Regions from separate parts of the Reyranella sp. genome, predicted to be linked through region 1. Evidence: riboswitches for the same ligand, from Rfam matches in the RefSeq annotation. Region 1 holds a riboswitch; each other region holds the start of a gene.
What was found. A riboswitch is a leader RNA that binds a small molecule or an ion and turns the genes downstream of it on or off. The one in region 1 is predicted to bind cobalamin.

Region 1 (5,333 bases):
CGATCGACGAAATGGTGGTGGCCGTGATGCGATTGCTGATGATGTTCTGGAAGATCGCCAGATCGAGGCGGCCGCCGTCCCAGTTCGCCGTCGCGCCGGCTTCGATCTGGTGCGCATACTCCGGCACCAGATTCGGATTGCCGAAGATGGTCGTGCCGATCGGCGTGACCGTGAAGTTCGCACCGAGCTCGGTCGCCGTGGGAGCGCGGAAGCCGCTCGAGGCGCCGATCCGGGTGTTCAGCCAGCTGGTGGCCGCGAAGGTCGCGCCGGCCGAGTATGTCGTCGCCCGGTAGTTGTTGCTGCCGGGCAGCAGGGTCGGCGCGTTCGGCGTCCAGTCGACCGCCGTGTTGCCGTAGGTCTGGCGCACGCCGGCACGCACCGTCACGCGGTCGTCGAAGAAGGTCTGCGCATCCTCGATGTAGAAGGCGAAGACGTTTTCGGTCTGGTTGTTGTCCTGCGGCGAGACCTGGTTCGAGACCGCATTGGTGAGGCGATAGCGGTTGGAGCGGACCGTGCTGCGCTCCCAGTCGATGCCGAGCAGCAGCTCGTTGCCCGTCCAGGGCTTGTAGCCCGGTTGGAAGCGCGTGCCCATGACATCGACCTGGCGGCGGTTGCGGTCGAGGTAGCTCCGGGAGCCGAAGGCGTTGAGCGCGCTGAGCGGGCTCGGGTTGCTGAGGTCGTCGACGTCGCGCACGTAATAGCCTTGGAAGAACAGGCTGCCGCGGCCGTCAGGCGTCTTGGCGGAGTAGGACAGATCGGCCGACTGGTTGTAGCGGTTGTCGAAGGCGAAGACGTTGGAGGAAGAGCCGCGGAACCCGGCGTCGTAGACGCCGTCGCTGCGGACCGTGACGTCGATCCTGCTGTTCTCGTCGATCTGCATGCCGAAGGCGCCGGTGCCGCCGTAGCGCGTCCAATGCGTGTTCTGTTCGGTGACGTTGCCGCTTCTGTCGTAGTCCTGGCGCGAGCCGCCCTGGACGCCGACATACCAGTCGTACTTGCCGGTGGTGCCGCCGCTTTGCGCCTTGCCCTGGAACAGCGACCACGAGCCGACGGCGCCTTCGACCAGCGTGCCGGGCGCCGTCCGGCCGGTCTTCAGGATGATGTTGATCACGCCGCCCATGTTCTGGCTGCCGTAGATCACCGAGGACGGGCCGCGCACGACCTCGATGCGCTCGACGTCGGCGATCGACAGCTTGGACACGTTGGCCGTGCCGGCGCGATGGCCGTTGATCAGGATCAGCACCTGGCTGCGAAAATCACGCCCCTGCCCCTCGGTCGAGGCGCCGCGGATGTTGATCGAGGTCTGGGCCGCGGTCCATTCGCTCATGAAGCCGATCGAGTTCTCGGCCAGGAGATCGGTCACCGACTTGGCGGTCGAGCGCTTGATGCGCTCCTGTGGAATGATCTGGATGGTGCCGGCGATTCGGCTCACTTCTTCCGGCCGGCCGGTGGCGGTCACCACCGTGGGCGGCATGGTCGTGGCGGTGGAGTCCTCCCTCCACTCCTGTGCGACGGCGGGCGAGGCAAGCAGCATGGCCGCAAGTGCGATCCGCGACAGCTTCCTTCCCCTGCTACGGGGGCTGCTCGCAAATCCATAGAGACCTCCGTCGTCCCGACCGGAGCCGAGCGTAGCGAGGCGGAGCGGAGGGACCTGCTCTTGCAACGTCTGCCGGGATGAGCAGGTCCCTCGACTGCGCTCCGCTCCGCTCGGGACGACGGAATTTGGTGACGCGATCATGAGTTCCCCCAAACGAGCACAGCGGATTTCCTTGGAATATTGAGCCGGACACCGGCGGCATCGGGCAGCGCCTGCGCTGCGAGATGCGCAGCCAGGGTGGCCCGGCGGTCGTCGGACGGGCTCCAGCCGAGGCGGTCGGCGAGATAGGCGGAAAGTCGTGGCAGGTCCTGCACGACGCCGGAGAAGGTCCAGTTGGCGAAGGCCATCGCGTGCGGCCGCGAGGCAAGACCGAGGCCGCGCATCACGATGTCGAGCCCCGGCGTCTCGTCCTCGCGATGCCATTCCGATGGCAGGCAGCCCGCAAAGCAGAGGCCGCGCGGCCCGGCATGCGCCGGCACGACCCAGATGACGGTGTGCCGCGCCCAAATCCGACAGCGTGCGAGGAACCGCTCCGGATCATCGAACAAGGCGGGCATCGTTGCCGCCAGCACGGTGTCGTGCGCACTCGAAGCGACGTCCGCTTCTTCCCAACTCTCGGGCACGATGCGAGGCGGCACGTGAAGGCGGGCGAGACGCGCGCGCATGGAGGGCGACGGCTCGATCGCCGTCCACGGCAGCGCGCGATCCTGCAGTGCCGCGCCGAGCTGCCCGCCGCCGGCGCCAACATCGAGCAGACGGCCGACCTCGGGCACCAGCCGGCGCACCCGCGGCGCAATACGCGCCACGTAGTCGGAGGTATCGATCGCCGAGGCATAGAGCTCGAGCGGATCGATGTCGTGCCGTCGAGCGGTTGATGGAAACGAGGAGACAGTCACGACAGACTCGCGGCGCACGTCGAACCGTCACCGCGAACCGTAGCCATCGACGCCCATTGCCGGGACGCCGTCAGTTTCTACATAAGGACACCCCGCCCCATGCGTTCGCGCGTGACCGCGGCTAGTGGCAGGTCTCCTGGCTCGCGGGTCGTTGCCTTCGACCACCTTCCCGGAAAGTATTTCCAGTGGCTTATCGGTCGTCAGCTCGTCGCTTACAGTTGCGGGGGCAGCCGCGGCGTTTACCGCGTTCCCTTTTGTTCCCTTGCGGGAACCACTGGTTCAATCGTGGCAGCGGGTGTGAGAATCGTCAACGCGTAAAGACGAGATCGCCGGTGTAGTGGCGCTCCTCCCAGTGATGACGCTCGAGCTCGGGGTCGATGTGCTCCTCGGCAGGCCAGCCGAGATCGAGATAGGCAACCAGCCGCCAGCCCTCGGGCACGTCGAGCGCGCGCGTCACCTCGGCCGGATCGAGGATCGAGACCCAGCCCATGCCGAGCCCTTCGGCGCGCGCGCCGAGCCACATCGTCTGCACGGCAGCGACCACCGAATAGCGCAAGGTCTCGGGCATGGTCTGGCGGCCGAGCCCGCGGCCGGTGTCGGTCGATTCGTCGGAGAAGACGGCGAGATGGATCGGCGCTTCCTTGAGACCAGCGAGCTTCAGCGACACGTAGTTCGCACGTTGCTCACCTTCGTAGCCGCCCAGCGCCTTCTCGTTGGCCTTGGCGAAACTCTCCCACACCGCGCGCCTCCGCTCGGGTGATTTCACCTTCACGAAGCGCCACGGCTGGCTGAGCCCGACCGAGGGCGCGTGCGTGGCCAGCTCGATCAGGTCGTCGAGCAGCTTTTCGTCGACCGGATCGGTGCGGAAGCGGCGCACGTCGCGGCGCCACAGCACGAGGTCGCGGAAGGTCTTGCGGAAGGTTGCATCGAACGGCAGGTGCGACGGCGGCGGCTTCATGACGATCCTTTGCTCACGATGAGGCCCCTGCTGATGGCGTGAAAGAACGTGCCGCTCACCGAGCCGCGGCACGCACCCACCTCCGGAACGACCGCGCCGGACACGTCGCGGCAATCGACCAGCGGCTCGTCGCCGATCGACAGCGTGCGGGCGTAATGAAACTCATGACCCATGATTTCGTTCCCCGCCGATCCGAGCGCGCAATCGACGCAAAGGCGGGCGCGGCGGTAACCGATGTGCAGCCGGCGCCGGGCGAACGAGGTTTCGAGCTGCAGCAGCCCGGCCATCGCGTGGCGCCGGCCATCGGCGTCCTCGAGCCCCTGCCCCAGCACCATGTAGCCGCCGCACTCGCCGTGGATCGTGACCGATCGCGCGGCCGCCCGCCGCAGCCCGTCGAGGAAGCGGGAGGCGGCAGCGAGGGCGCCGGCATGCAGCTCGGGGTAGCCGCCGGGCAGCCAGATCGCGTCGGCGCTTGCGTCCGGCGCCTCATCCGCCAGCGGCGAGAACGGCAGGATCTCCGCACCGGCCGACCGCCAGTGATCGAGCAGGTGCGGATACATGAACGAGAACGCCCGGTCCTGCGCGAGTGCGATGCGCTGGCCGGGCGGAGGCAATCCGCCAGCCGCCGCGTCGGCGAGCCTGGCGGGATGCGCGCTGTGGCGGATCGCCTCGAGATCGAGCGACTGCTCCAGCGCATCCGCCACCGCGTCGAGGCGCGTCTCGATGTCCGCGGTTTCGACGGCCTGCACCAAGCCGAGATGCCGTTCAGGCAAGGCGAACCGGACATCGTTCGGGACGCCGCCGAACAGCTTGATGCCGACCCGGTCGAAGGCCGGCCGGATCATCGCGAGATGCCGCGCGCTCGCGACCCGATTGAGGATTACCCCCGCGATGCCGACATCGTCGCGAAAGTTGGCGCAGCCCAAGGCGACCGCGGCTGCCGTTTCGATCTGGCCCTTCACGTCGAGCACCAGCACGACCGGCCAGCCCAGGGACGCTGCCACGTCGGACGTGGCCCCTCGCCCGCCGGCGCCGTCGAACAGTCCCATCACGCCCTCGGTGACGACGAGCTCGGCGGGATGACGCGCGACAAGGTCGGACAAAAACCCGCGCGACATCGCCCAGCTGTCGAGATTGAAGCTCGGCCGTCCGGCGGCGAAGGCATGGAAGGCGGGATCGATGTAGTCCGGCCCGCATTTGTACGGCTGGACCGTGAGCCCGCGCCGCGCGAAGGCGCGCATGAGGCCGAGCGCGATCGTCGTCTTGCCGGCGCCCGATCGAACCGCCGAGACGATCAGGCCTCGCGATGTCATCTGCTGGGAGCGCGGCTCTCCAGAGCCGCTGTTCCTGGTATCGCCGCATCCCATGAGCGGCTCTGGAGAGCCGCGCTCCCGGCAAGCTGATGAGTCATCGCCAGCCGACCAGTCCCGACAGGACCTGCCGGCGCAGGCCGGCGACGGCGCCGATCACCACGATCGCCGGCGAGCCGATGCCGTTCACCTGCGCGTCCTCGACCAGGCGGGCGAGCGTGCTGTCGACGACCTTCTCTTGTTCCGTTGTCGCCGCGTGCAGTAGTGCGGCCGGCGTGTCGGCGGCCATGCCGCCCTTCATCAGCGCGACTGTGATGCCGGCGAGCTGAGTCATCGGCATGTAGAGGATGACCGGCTGGCCGAGCCGGGCGAGCGCCACCCAGTCTGCACTCGACTGATCGTCGTCGGCGCGGTGGCCGGCCGCGAGCACGACGGCATGATTGGTATCGCGCGTCGTGGCGGGGATGCCGGCCAGCGCCGTTGCCGCGAGGCCAGAGGTGATGCCCGGGATCAACCGATAGCGGATGCCTGCCTCGGCCAGCGCCAGCACCTCGTCCCAGCCGCGCCCGAAG
Region 2 (5,333 bases), 3.2 Mb from region 1:
AGGACGCGAAAGTTGGCGGCGGGCGGCGCCCAGAAATTGACCTCAGCACGGTTCGGCTGCTGCCGCAGCATGTTGAACCAGTCGCCGTTCGTGACAGCGATGACGAGGTTGATCGGCATCCAATGCCGCCGCCTCCAGTTCGCGTTCCTCGGCCGGCGCCAGCGTCTTGGCGAGCAACGTGTCGCACAGGCGGCGGCGGGGGCGGTAGCGGCCGTAAGGCTCGCCTCCCGGACGTGCATTCATTGGTTAGAACAACCGGTTAACAGGGCTCATGCGGGAAGTCCTGTCGGCCGATGCCGATCATCTTGGGCCGTCTATGACCTTGGAACCCGACGCCGGCGAGGAACGGTTCGCCGAAAAGCGCAGGGCAGCATCACGGCAGACCTTGCTTTCCGATGTCGACGCCTTTTCGAGAAGGTGCCGGCGAGTAGAAAGATAATCCGTCAGCAGCGAGTAGCCTTTGCCCACGACTTCTTCGTATTGATAGCCCAGCAGCAACAGCCTTCCTTGCCAATTGGGATAGCCGGCTACGGTGTCGAGGTAGCGCAGGCATAAGGCGTCCTTGGATTTTCCTTTCATCCCGACCACGAAGGTCAACATCGACAACACCGCCGGTGTGTAGCATGTATCCAACAACAATCCGGTCGGGTTCTGCCTGAAGCACCGGGCGGCGAGGAGCCGCACTATGAAGCTGTCGGCACGGAGCTCCTCGCGCTGTTCGCTGCTCAGGCGGTCGAGAAATGCCGCCAGGTCGGCATTGTCTCTCATCGGTATCCGCAACGGCACTTTGGTCACGTGGCCAACTTCGTGCAGCAGCAGGAAGGCGACCATGGCTTCGAGGGGCACGCGCTTGCTCTCGAGCAGCACGTCGGGCACCCGGCCACTATCGAGATCCGCCTGAAGCTGATCTTTGCTGTCGTAGCGCATCAAAAGTATGTATCGGGCCCAGTCGGCCCCGAAGACGATCCTGAAAAGCAACAGGTGCTGCTCCATAAGGACAATGCAGCGACATTCGGGCGAGGTCTTCGCCAGCTCCCAGGTGTTCTGCCGGTTCAACACGTCCATTACGACCTTGATGCTCGTCTCGGGATAAAGTGTCCCGACGCAGTCGTCCTTGTCGCCGCAATTGGACGCATCCGGATTGATTTCGCCGAGATCGCTCGTGATCGAGGTGATGAGTGTTTCTAGCTTGCTGCGCTCTTCCCAAAGCTCGCGCGGGCTCAGGGGCGATCCGACGAGATAGACGACCAGCTCGTCTTCGCGCAATCCCCGACCATTCAACTGCCACGAAGCGACGATACGGAACGGCTCCCGCGCCACTCGCAGCACGTCGTTAGCTACTTCGATCGCTCTTTCGGCATCGGGGCGCAGCGTCCGGGCCTCTCCCAGCGCCTCGATGAGAGGCGGCGGCCTCGGGGGGCAGGCGGTTGCAGAAAGAATGGCGGCGAAAATCAGGCAAACGAAGCTCATGGACGGTGTTCCGCCAACGTGATTACGAGGGCATCGAGAATGCCGCGTTCTGCTGCGGGATTGACGGCGATCCCGGCAGGCACCTCCATGATCGCCTTTTTGAGCGCCGAGATATCCCCGTCTAACGGCTTTACGCCGGTCTTTTCGACGAGGTCGCTCGCTCCCATTGCAAGCGTCGCGATCGCCGTAAGCGCTCCGATGGCGGTGACCTTCTTGTTGAGAAATTCTTCCCTGTCCGCGCGGCTCTGACGGCTTCTCCATCCGGCCACGATTGAGGCCAGCGCAGTCAGTCCCAATCCCAGGAAACCGAGCCAGACTGCGACGGTCTGCCAGAGACGCTGGCGCTCGACGAGGATAAGCGCATTCGTCTTTGCCTTGGCCAGCAGGGTAGTGGCCTCCTCCGAAAGCTGGATGCCGGCCGCCCCTTTGAAATCGGTCGGATAGGCGGTGAGCTGATAGGCCGGCATCGCGACGACTGCCAGGAAAAGCAAGCCCGCAAGACCAATCAGAACGAATGCAAACCGCATGTACTACCCGCCCTTCCCGCGGCGACGTTGCACCGTCGCCCCGTTAGGTTGTCTCTCCGATGCATTTTACACCGGGCCGCGGGCCTGACAAACGAATCCTGGCAATTTGCGACGTGCGCCTGCCCGACGGAAGTTGTCATCCCGGGCGCGACCTCTCTCCTCACCGGCAGCGGCCATATATCCGCCTTGGCGAGCGCACCCAGGGCAAAGATTCGGTGGGCGACGATCAACGCTTCGCAGGCGATGCTAGCGACGGCGGCGGCGATGCGGTCGTGCGCGGCCTGCATGGCGAAGTCCTCGATCGGCGCCTGCGCCAAATTTCTATGTTGTCGGCGGCGGGACGGCGTCGAGGTCGAGATTTGTTTCGATGGCCAGTCCGGTCATGAAACAGAAAGCCGCGCCGTTGGACGAGAAAACGAAGGCGACGCCGAGAGTCGCGGCGTAGTCGAGGCCGCCGCATGACATCGCCGACGCTGTGATTGTTGTCCTTCGCCTCGATCAGCGCGAGCGGGAGTTTCGGCTTGTAGTAGAGAACAACGTCGGCCTTCTTAGCCTTGCCGCGCGTGACAAGCTTGCCGCGCACGATGATCCGCCCAAGTCCCCCCGCCAAACTCCTTGACGCGACAGCGCCCTCAAATTACCAAAGTCACATCGACGGTCCTCCCTAACCGGAGGCTAACAGGGAATGCCGTGCCGCCCGTGAGGGCCAATCGGCAGCTGTACCCGCAGCTGTAAGCGGCGAGCGAACGCCATCAGGTCACTGGACTTCGGTCTGGGAAGACAGGCGCAAGCGACGACCCGTGAGCCAGAAGACCTGCCGGCGATAGCGTCGCTCTTCCGATGGACGGGACAATCCAACGGGACGGTCAACCGAGCGGTGACGCGCCTTGTGCGTGGCTGTTCTGGAGGACCGTCCGATGATGCCGTTCCGTCGATTTCTGCTCGTAGCCTCTCCCCTGCTCCTGCCGTTCTGTGCATCCGCGCAAACCGAAAGCGGCATAACGGCGACGATGCCCAATGTCGTGATCACCACCGACCGCGAGCCGGTGCCCGCCGACAAGGTGACGGGCACGGTCACGGTCATCAGCCGCGACGAGATCGAGCGCCGGCAGTTGCGCACCGTCGACGAAGTCTTGCGCTATGTCCCCGGCGTATCCGTCCAGCAGTCGGGGGGTCCGGGCACGCAGACTTCGGTGTTCGTGCGCGGCAGCAACTCCAACCATACGGTCGTGCTGGTCGACGGCATGTCCATCACCGATCCGTCGACGCCCAATGCCTCGATCGACTTCGCTCATTTCCTCACCGACAACCTCGACCGCATCGAGGTCGTGCGCGGCCCGATGAGCACGCTCTACGGCTCGGGCGCGATCGGTGGCGTGATCAACATGGTGACGAAGAAGGGGCAAGGCTCCCTCTCTGCCGGCGGCTATGCCGAGCTGGGGACGCGGCTGCAAACCAGCCTCGGCGCCTATGCGACGGGCAGCGTCAACCGCTTCAACTACAATGTCAGCGCAAGCGGCCTGTACACCCCGGGCCAGAGCGCCATTCCCCCGCGCTTCATTGCGTCGGATGGCTATTTCGACAACGACGCCTACCGCAACATCAACCTGGCGGCACGGCTCGGGGTCGACATCACGGAGAATGCCAGCCTGACGTGGTTCGGCCGTTACATCGACACCCAGGTGAAGTTCGACAATTACGCATTGCAGCCGGACTTCACCTTCGCGCCGGCGGAAGATCCCAACGCGACCGAATTCACGCAGCAGTTCTTCAATCGCCTGCAATTCGACGGCAACTTCTTCGGCGGCGTGTGGAAGCCGACGATCGGCGTCGGCTATTCGACTGTCTATCGGCACGCTCTGGACTATCCCAGCATCCAGATCCCGTTTCCCGCACCGATGAACTCGACCTACAACGGACGGCAGTTCAGCGCCGACTGGAAGAACGTCTTCACGATCACCGAGCAGGCCAGCATCGTGGCCGGCATCGACTACAGCAACCAGTGGGCCTACTCCAACGCCGACACCGTCCAGCAATGGGGCCAGGTTTCACAGACCGGCCTCTACGCCCAGGGCCGTGTCACGCTGTTCGAGGCGCTCACGCTGTCGGCCGGCGGCCGCGTCGACTTCAACAGCCTCTACGGCTCGAATGGGACGTGGCGTGTCGGCGCGAACTACCTGCTCAGCGCGACGAACACCACCTTCAAGGCCTCCTACGGCACCGCGTTCAAGGCACCGTCGCTGAACCAGCTCTACAACGCCGGGCTGTTCTGCGTCGGCAATCGTAACCTGCAGCCCGAGACCAGCCGGGGCTTCGAAGTCGGCGCCGAGCAGACGATGTTCGACGGCAAGGTCAAGGCCGGCGTCCTCTACTTCAAGAACAACATCAGCAACCTGATCGACTGCGTCACTCCCTTCACGCAATACACCAACGTCGCACCCCAGGCGCAAACCGAAGGCACCGAAAGCTTCGTGGACATTCAGGTCACGGACTGGCTCGACGTCCATTTCGCCTACACCCACACGCTCGCCTTCAATCTCACGACCGGTGCCTGGCTGGTGCGTCGTCCCGAGGATGTCTTCTCGGTGCGCGCCGCCGTGCGGCCGATCGAGGGCGTGCGCCTGGGTGCGGAGCTGAACAGCGTCGGAGGCCGCCACGATCTCGATGCGGTTACTTTCACGCCCATCACCCCTCCCCCCTACACTCTCCTGCGCGCCACGGCGGCCTGGGACGTCCGCAAGGGAGTCGAGCTCTTCGCCCGCGCCGAGAACATCCTTGACCAGCGCTACGAAGAGCCCACAGGGTTCCAGCCTCCGGCCTTCCAGGCCTTCTTCGGCGTGAAGGCCAAGTTTTGACGCAGGGACTGGTGTCGACGTGAAGACCGGGCTTGTCGCCGCCATGCTCTGCCTCCTCCTGGCGGCCACGAGTGCCTGCCGTGCCGAACCGCCCAGGCGGGTCGTGACCGTCAACCTGTGCCTCGACCAGCTCGCCCTGCGCCTCGCCGCGCCCGGGCAGCTGGTCGGGGTCAGCTATCTCGCGCGCGATCCCCGCACCGCGGTTCTGGCCGATCGCGCGCGCAACATCCCCACCGTCCGCGCCACCGCCGAATCGATCCTCGATCTCCGGCCCGATCTCGTCGTGTTCGATTCGATGGCGCATGCCAACGTCAAGCGGCTGGTGCGTGCCGCCGGTGTGTCGATCCTGGAGCTTCCCTGGGCTGCCTCGCTCGAGGAAGCGGAGGTTCAGATCGCGCGCATGGCCGACGTGCTCGGCCGCAGCGACCAGGGCCGCGACCTGATCGTCGCGATGCGCGAGCGGCAGCGCCAGCTCGTGCGG
Region 3 (5,333 bases), 3.2 Mb from region 1:
GACATAGACGTTCCAGCCCTCGGGGCGATTCTGAGCGGCAAATTCCTTGTAGCCGCGGACGTCGAGCTCGGCCGCGAGGCCGCCGAGCTGGAAGGACCAGCCAATCTGCGGCCCCGCGCCCGCAACCTGCGACCGGAACCCTCCCAGCAGCGCTGCGCCGCCGGTGTCCGGGCTCACCTGGCCGAAAAAGTAGCCCGCGGCGCCGACATAGAACGTATCGCTGAACGAGTACGACATGCCGACATCGATATGCGCGTCCATCCCGCTCTGGTAGCGCGTGGTCGGATTGATGAAGTTATACGTCAAGCCGGCCGTGACCGAGACCTCGAACCCCGATGCCGGCATGTAGGTGTAGCCCATGCCGGCATCGATCGCCCAATGGCCCAGCCCGACACCGGCCAGACGGTTGGGATCGTAGGTTCCAACCGGTGCGCTGCCCATGATGTAGGTCATGATGTTGTGGCTGCCGATCTGCCACTTCAGCGATGCCATGGGGTAGAGATCGCTGACGCCCGCCGCGCTGTCACTGCTCCTGGCCGAGAAGGCGCCGGCATTGGGCGTCGCCAGGACGCCCCACACGGACGTATCGGCGCGGCCGGCGGAGAAGGTCACGCCCAGCCACAGCTGCCCATTCAGCACCGGATCGGCGAAGGTGTAGCCGGGCGTCAGGAAGAGATATTGCTCGGCTGTGTCATAGCCGAGCAGGAGCCCGCCGCCGCGGGAAAAGCTCGTCCCCGCGGTGGCGCTGGCCTTGCGGAAATAGAACATCGCCTCGAGGGAGAACCCGGCATCACCCGGCACCGCGGCGAAGCTCGCGAACTGGCCCGGCAGCCAGACGCTGGCGCCGCCCTCGTCGGCAATCGCCCGCACAGGAACGAGCGCCACACAGAGGGTGCCAAGGAGCGGCAGACTCACGACAGCCTTGCGCTGCATGCGATCCCCCCTTTTGCGCAAGCATAGCATGGCAACATGCAACCCGGTTCACGGGCTGGCGGGTAATCGTCGAGGGCCTCCTGGATCGCGACCAGAATGTCACGCAAGCGATCTCGCGCGGGCGCGCTTCACTGTCCGGCATAACCACCCGCGAGGAACGTGGCTTTGGTCGCGGAGCGGCTGAGCTTTCCCGACGAGGTGAGGGGCAGGCCGAGGCGGCGCGAGATCAGGACGACACGGCCGTCGACGCCGAAGGCCTCCTTGGTCTTCTGCCTGATGTCGCCTTCGAGCGTTTCGTCCGCGGCGGCGTCCGCAGGAGGGGCCTGCACGACGATGACGACGGACTCCATTGCACCGTCGTCGACGGAGAAGGCGCAGGCGTCGCCGCGCCGCAGGGAGGGCAGGGCTTCGACGCTCCACTCGATGTCCTGCGGCCAGATGTTGCGGCCGTTGACGATGATCAGGTCCTTCGCGCGGCCGGTGATGACGATCTCGTCGTTGCGCCAGTAGCCGAGGTCGCCGGTGTCGAGCCAGCCGTTGCACAGCACGTCCGTGCTGTCCTCGACCGGCGGGAAATAGCCGGGCATGACGCTGGGGCCACTGACGAAGAGCCGGCCGACGCGCCCTTCGCCGAAGACGATGCCGTCGGGGTCACGGATCTCGATGCGATGGCCGGACAATACCCGGCCGCAAACCACGAACTCGCGGCTGTCGCCGGCATGCGAATCGGTCGGCCGGTCGAGGCGCAGGCCAGTGAAGGGGCGCACGAAGCTCACGCCGACGCAGACTTCGGCCATGCCGTAGCTCGGCAGGAAGGCGCGCGGGTCGAATCCCGCGGCGTTGAAGCTCTCGGCAAAGCGCTGCAGCACTGACGGCTGGATCATGTCGGCACCGACACCGGCCAGACGCAGGCAGGACAGATCGATCTCGCCCAGCGCCTTGGTTTGCGCCCGGCGGGCGGCCAGATCGTAGCCGAAGCTCGGGCCGTAGGTGATCGTGGCGCGGCGCCGCGAGATCAGCGACAGCCACTGCAGGGGGCGGCGCGCGAAATCCCAGGGCGCGAGCAGGTCGACGCTGCGTTGCGCGCACATCGGGGCGAGGACGAAGCCGATCAGGCCCATGTCGTGATAGAGCGGCAGCCAGCTCACGCCCGAGTCAGTGGCGGAGACCTCCTGCGCGGCGAGCGAGCCCGTGATGTTGGCCATCAGCTGGTCCTGACGGATGTCGATGCCGCGCGGCTCGCGGGTGCTGCCCGAGGAGAACTGGATGTAGCACGCATCGCCAGCGCCGAAGGGCCGCAGCAGGGCCCTGGATTCCGGCAGGGCGTTGAACGCCGCCATGGGCCCGGCAAGCCGGACGGCCGTTCCCTCGGCCGCCCTCTGCGCGAACTCGGCAAGCTCGTCCGGCGCCACCACGCCAACGGCGCCCGCGACCGTTATCTGGCTGCGCAGCTGTTCGATGAAGCCGGCGCGCGAGCCGAGCCCCACCGGCATCGATACCGGAACCGGCACGACCCCGGCATATTGCGCGCCGAAGAAGGCGATGCAGAAGCCCGGCCAGGTATCGGCAATCAGCACCAGCCGCTCGCCGCCCTCGAAACCCGCGCCGATCAGGCGGCGGGCGAAGGCCTGGGCCTGAACCTGCAGGTCGCGATAGGGCAGGCTGCTCGAAAGCTTTCCGCGGGCATCGAAGAAATTGAGGCCGGTCTCGCCGTGCGCCGCATAATCGAGGGCGTCGCACAGGCTGGTGAAGCCGCCGCGCCTGAAGACCAGGTCGCCGTTGAGGCTGGGCGTCGGCGTATCGACGCGCCGGTCCGCGCTATGCGCCAGGGCGTGATCGTAGCGCTGGAAGCGGCTTGGCGGCGGCGTGCCCAGGTCGGAGGCTGCGCGGTCCGGAAGACGGGCAGGCGAGACAAGACGGATCGGCGTCACAGGACGGATCTCCCAAACGGTTCGCTCAAAGCGCGCCACCGCTCGGGTAGACCGTCCCGTTGGATCATCCCGTCCATCGGAAGAGCGACGCTATCGCCGGCAGGTCTTCTGGCTCGCGGGTCGTTGCTTGCGCCTGCCTTCCCGGACCGAAGTCCAGTGACGTGATGGCGTTCGCTCGCCGCTTACAGCTGCGGGTACAGCTGCCGATTACCCCCGTCAGGGGCGCACGGCATTCCCTGTTAGCCTCCGTTAAGGAGGACCGTCGATGGCTTTACATAGTGCCGGGCAAGCGCGCTGGCAAATGTGTCCAATTCTGAACACTGCCTTGCGCCGCTATGCCACGCGCTCGAGGTAGCTCTGGAAGACGCCGACATGGACCTGGGCCGGATCGGCCGAGTTGGGCCACAGCTCCTCCGCATTGAAGCGCACGTCGTAGGTCGGCTCGTCCTCGGCATGGATGCCGTGGGCATGCGCGTCGGGAAAGGGATAGGCCGGGGACTCGCTGACCACGATTCCCGTCTTGCCGCGGACGTAGCCCGGCGCGCGGACATGGCCGGGGATATGCTCGGTGCGCACGCGGACCTTGTCGCCCGGCTTGAAGCGCTCACGCGTGGCAACATTGCTGCGGCCCGGCGCGCTCGGCATCGAAAGCGGATAGGCGCCCTGCGCGCGGCGCTCGAGCTCCTCCCTGCTCACGATGCCCTTCTCGACGCAGAGCGTCGCGAGGCTGGTCAGCGAGCGCTCGTAGTAGCTGGCCGAGAGATAGTGCCGCGGCTCCATGCGCTCGATGGCGTGGCGATACTCGTCCATGTTGAAGATGCCGAGCTTCACCGCCAGGGAGTAGAGCGCATTGACCCGCTTTTCCCACGGCTCGTGGAAGGTCCGGGCCTTGAGAGTGTAGCGGACGCGGCCGAATCCCTGCCGTCCGCCCATGTCGTGCATGCCGTCCATCTCGGGCTCCTAGACGCTGTTCATTAGATTGCTAGACAAGGTTCTTAATGCCCATTCGGTGTCATCCCGAGCGCAGCGAGGGATCTTTGAGGCCATGAGCAAGGATCCCTCGCTGCGCTCGGGATGACACTGTGCGTAAGATGGAATCAAGCACTACAAACGGGCGACGCCGATCATGGCGTCCTTGGTGACGAGGCCGGCGAGTTTCTCCTCGGACCAGCCGTCGGTCCCGGCCGGCCGCACCGGCAGCACCATGTAGCGGGTGTCCGCGGTGGTGTCCCAGACGCGGATGTCGATCGACGGCGGCAGGTCGAGGCCCATTTCCCTGAGCACGGTGCGCGACTGGCGCACGATGCGGGCGCGGTATTCGAGGTCCTTGTACCAGTCCGGCGGCAGGCCGATGATCGAGAACGCGGTGCAGGAGCACAGCGTGCAGCAGATCACGTTCTGCAGGGTCGGCGTGTTCTCCAGCACCACGAGATGGCGGTGGTGCGGCGGCATGGTGAGGCCGAGCTCGGCCACCGCGTCGCGGCCGTTGGCCAGCAGGCGCGCCTTGAAGGCCGGATCGGTCCATGCCCGGGCGACGACCCGGGCGCCGTTCTCCGGAATCCATTTCTCTTCGGCGGTGTGCATGAACTCGTCGATGAATTCGGCCGGCTTCAGGCCGCGCTCCTCGAACGCGGCCTGAATGGCGTCGACGCGCTGCTCCACCGTCGCGGTATTCTGCTGGATGTTGCCGTGGTCGGGCATGGCTGGAACTCCCTCTGGCTCTGCGGCTTTCTCCGACTATAGAAACGCGGCGCCGTCTCGTCACTTGCCCGGGAGTGGGCGCGCGGCTAGAGAAATCGCGCCCCAGAAGGAGTTTTTCTCATGAGTGCCATCGTCGACATCCGCGCCCGCGAAATCCTGGACAGCCGCGGCAATCCCACCGTGGAAGTCGAAGTCGAGCTCGAGAGCGGCGCCATGGGACGCGCGGCGGTTCCGTCGGGCGCCTCGACCGGCGCGCACGAAGCGGTCGAGCTGCGCGACGGCGACAAGAAGCGCTACGGCGGCAAGGGCGTGCTGAAGGCGGTCGGTGCGGTCAACGGCGAGGTGATGGACCTGCTGTCGGGCCTCGACGGGCTCGACCAGATCAAGATCGACCGGGCGCTGATCGAGCTCGACGGCACGCCGAACAAGGGCCGCCTCGGCGCCAATGCAATCCTCGGCGTCTCGCTCGCCGTCGCCAAGGCCTCGGCGATGGATTCGGGCCTGCCGCTCTACCGCTATGTCGGCGGCAGCCAGGCGTCGGTGTTGCCGGTGCCGATGATGAACATCATCAACGGCGGCGCGCATGCCGACAATCCGATCGATATCCAGGAATTCATGATCATGCCGGTCGGCACCGACCGCTTCGCCGAGGCGCTGCGCATGGGCTCCGAGGTGTTCCACGCGCTGCGCAACCAGCTCAAGGACGCGGGCCACAACACCAACGTCGGCGACGAGGGCGGCTTCGCGCCCAACCTCGCGACCGCCGAC

Region 2: another riboswitch for cobalamin. It lies ahead of ACQY8M_RS26120 (TonB-dependent receptor plug domain-containing protein); the one in region 1 lies ahead of ACQY8M_RS10275 (methyltransferase domain-containing protein).
Region 3: another riboswitch for cobalamin. It lies ahead of ACQY8M_RS26050 (fatty acyl-AMP ligase); the one in region 1 lies ahead of ACQY8M_RS10275 (methyltransferase domain-containing protein).

The regions. Positions count from the first base shown of each region.
Region 1 is NZ_OZ257242.1:2,097,364-2,102,696, reverse strand. It holds gene ACQY8M_RS10280 (TonB-dependent receptor) at 1-1,534, opposite strand, end outside; gene ACQY8M_RS10275 (methyltransferase domain-containing protein) at 1,735-2,493, opposite strand; cobalamin riboswitch at 2,603-2,784, opposite strand; gene bluB (5,6-dimethylbenzimidazole synthase) at 2,801-3,451, opposite strand; gene ACQY8M_RS10265 (cobyrinate a,c-diamide synthase) at 3,448-4,764, opposite strand; gene cobA (uroporphyrinogen-III C-methyltransferase) at 4,859-5,333, opposite strand, start outside.
Region 2 is NZ_OZ257242.1:5,346,856-5,352,188, forward strand. It holds gene ACQY8M_RS26100 (HNH endonuclease) at 1-119, opposite strand, end outside; gene ACQY8M_RS26105 (hypothetical protein) at 301-1,470, opposite strand; gene ACQY8M_RS26110 (hypothetical protein) at 1,467-1,997, opposite strand; partial or broken gene ACQY8M_RS26115 (type I restriction endonuclease subunit R) at 2,328-2,592, opposite strand; cobalamin riboswitch at 2,636-2,833, shown strand; gene ACQY8M_RS26120 (TonB-dependent receptor plug domain-containing protein) at 2,915-4,852, shown strand; gene ACQY8M_RS26125 (ABC transporter substrate-binding protein) at 4,872-5,333, shown strand, end outside.
Region 3 is NZ_OZ257242.1:5,336,244-5,341,576, reverse strand. It holds gene ACQY8M_RS26055 (SphA family protein) at 1-933, opposite strand, end outside; gene ACQY8M_RS26050 (fatty acyl-AMP ligase) at 1,062-2,864, opposite strand; cobalamin riboswitch at 2,946-3,143, opposite strand; gene nthB (nitrile hydratase subunit beta) at 3,198-3,815, opposite strand; gene nthA (nitrile hydratase subunit alpha) at 3,969-4,565, opposite strand; gene eno (phosphopyruvate hydratase) at 4,686-5,333, shown strand, end outside.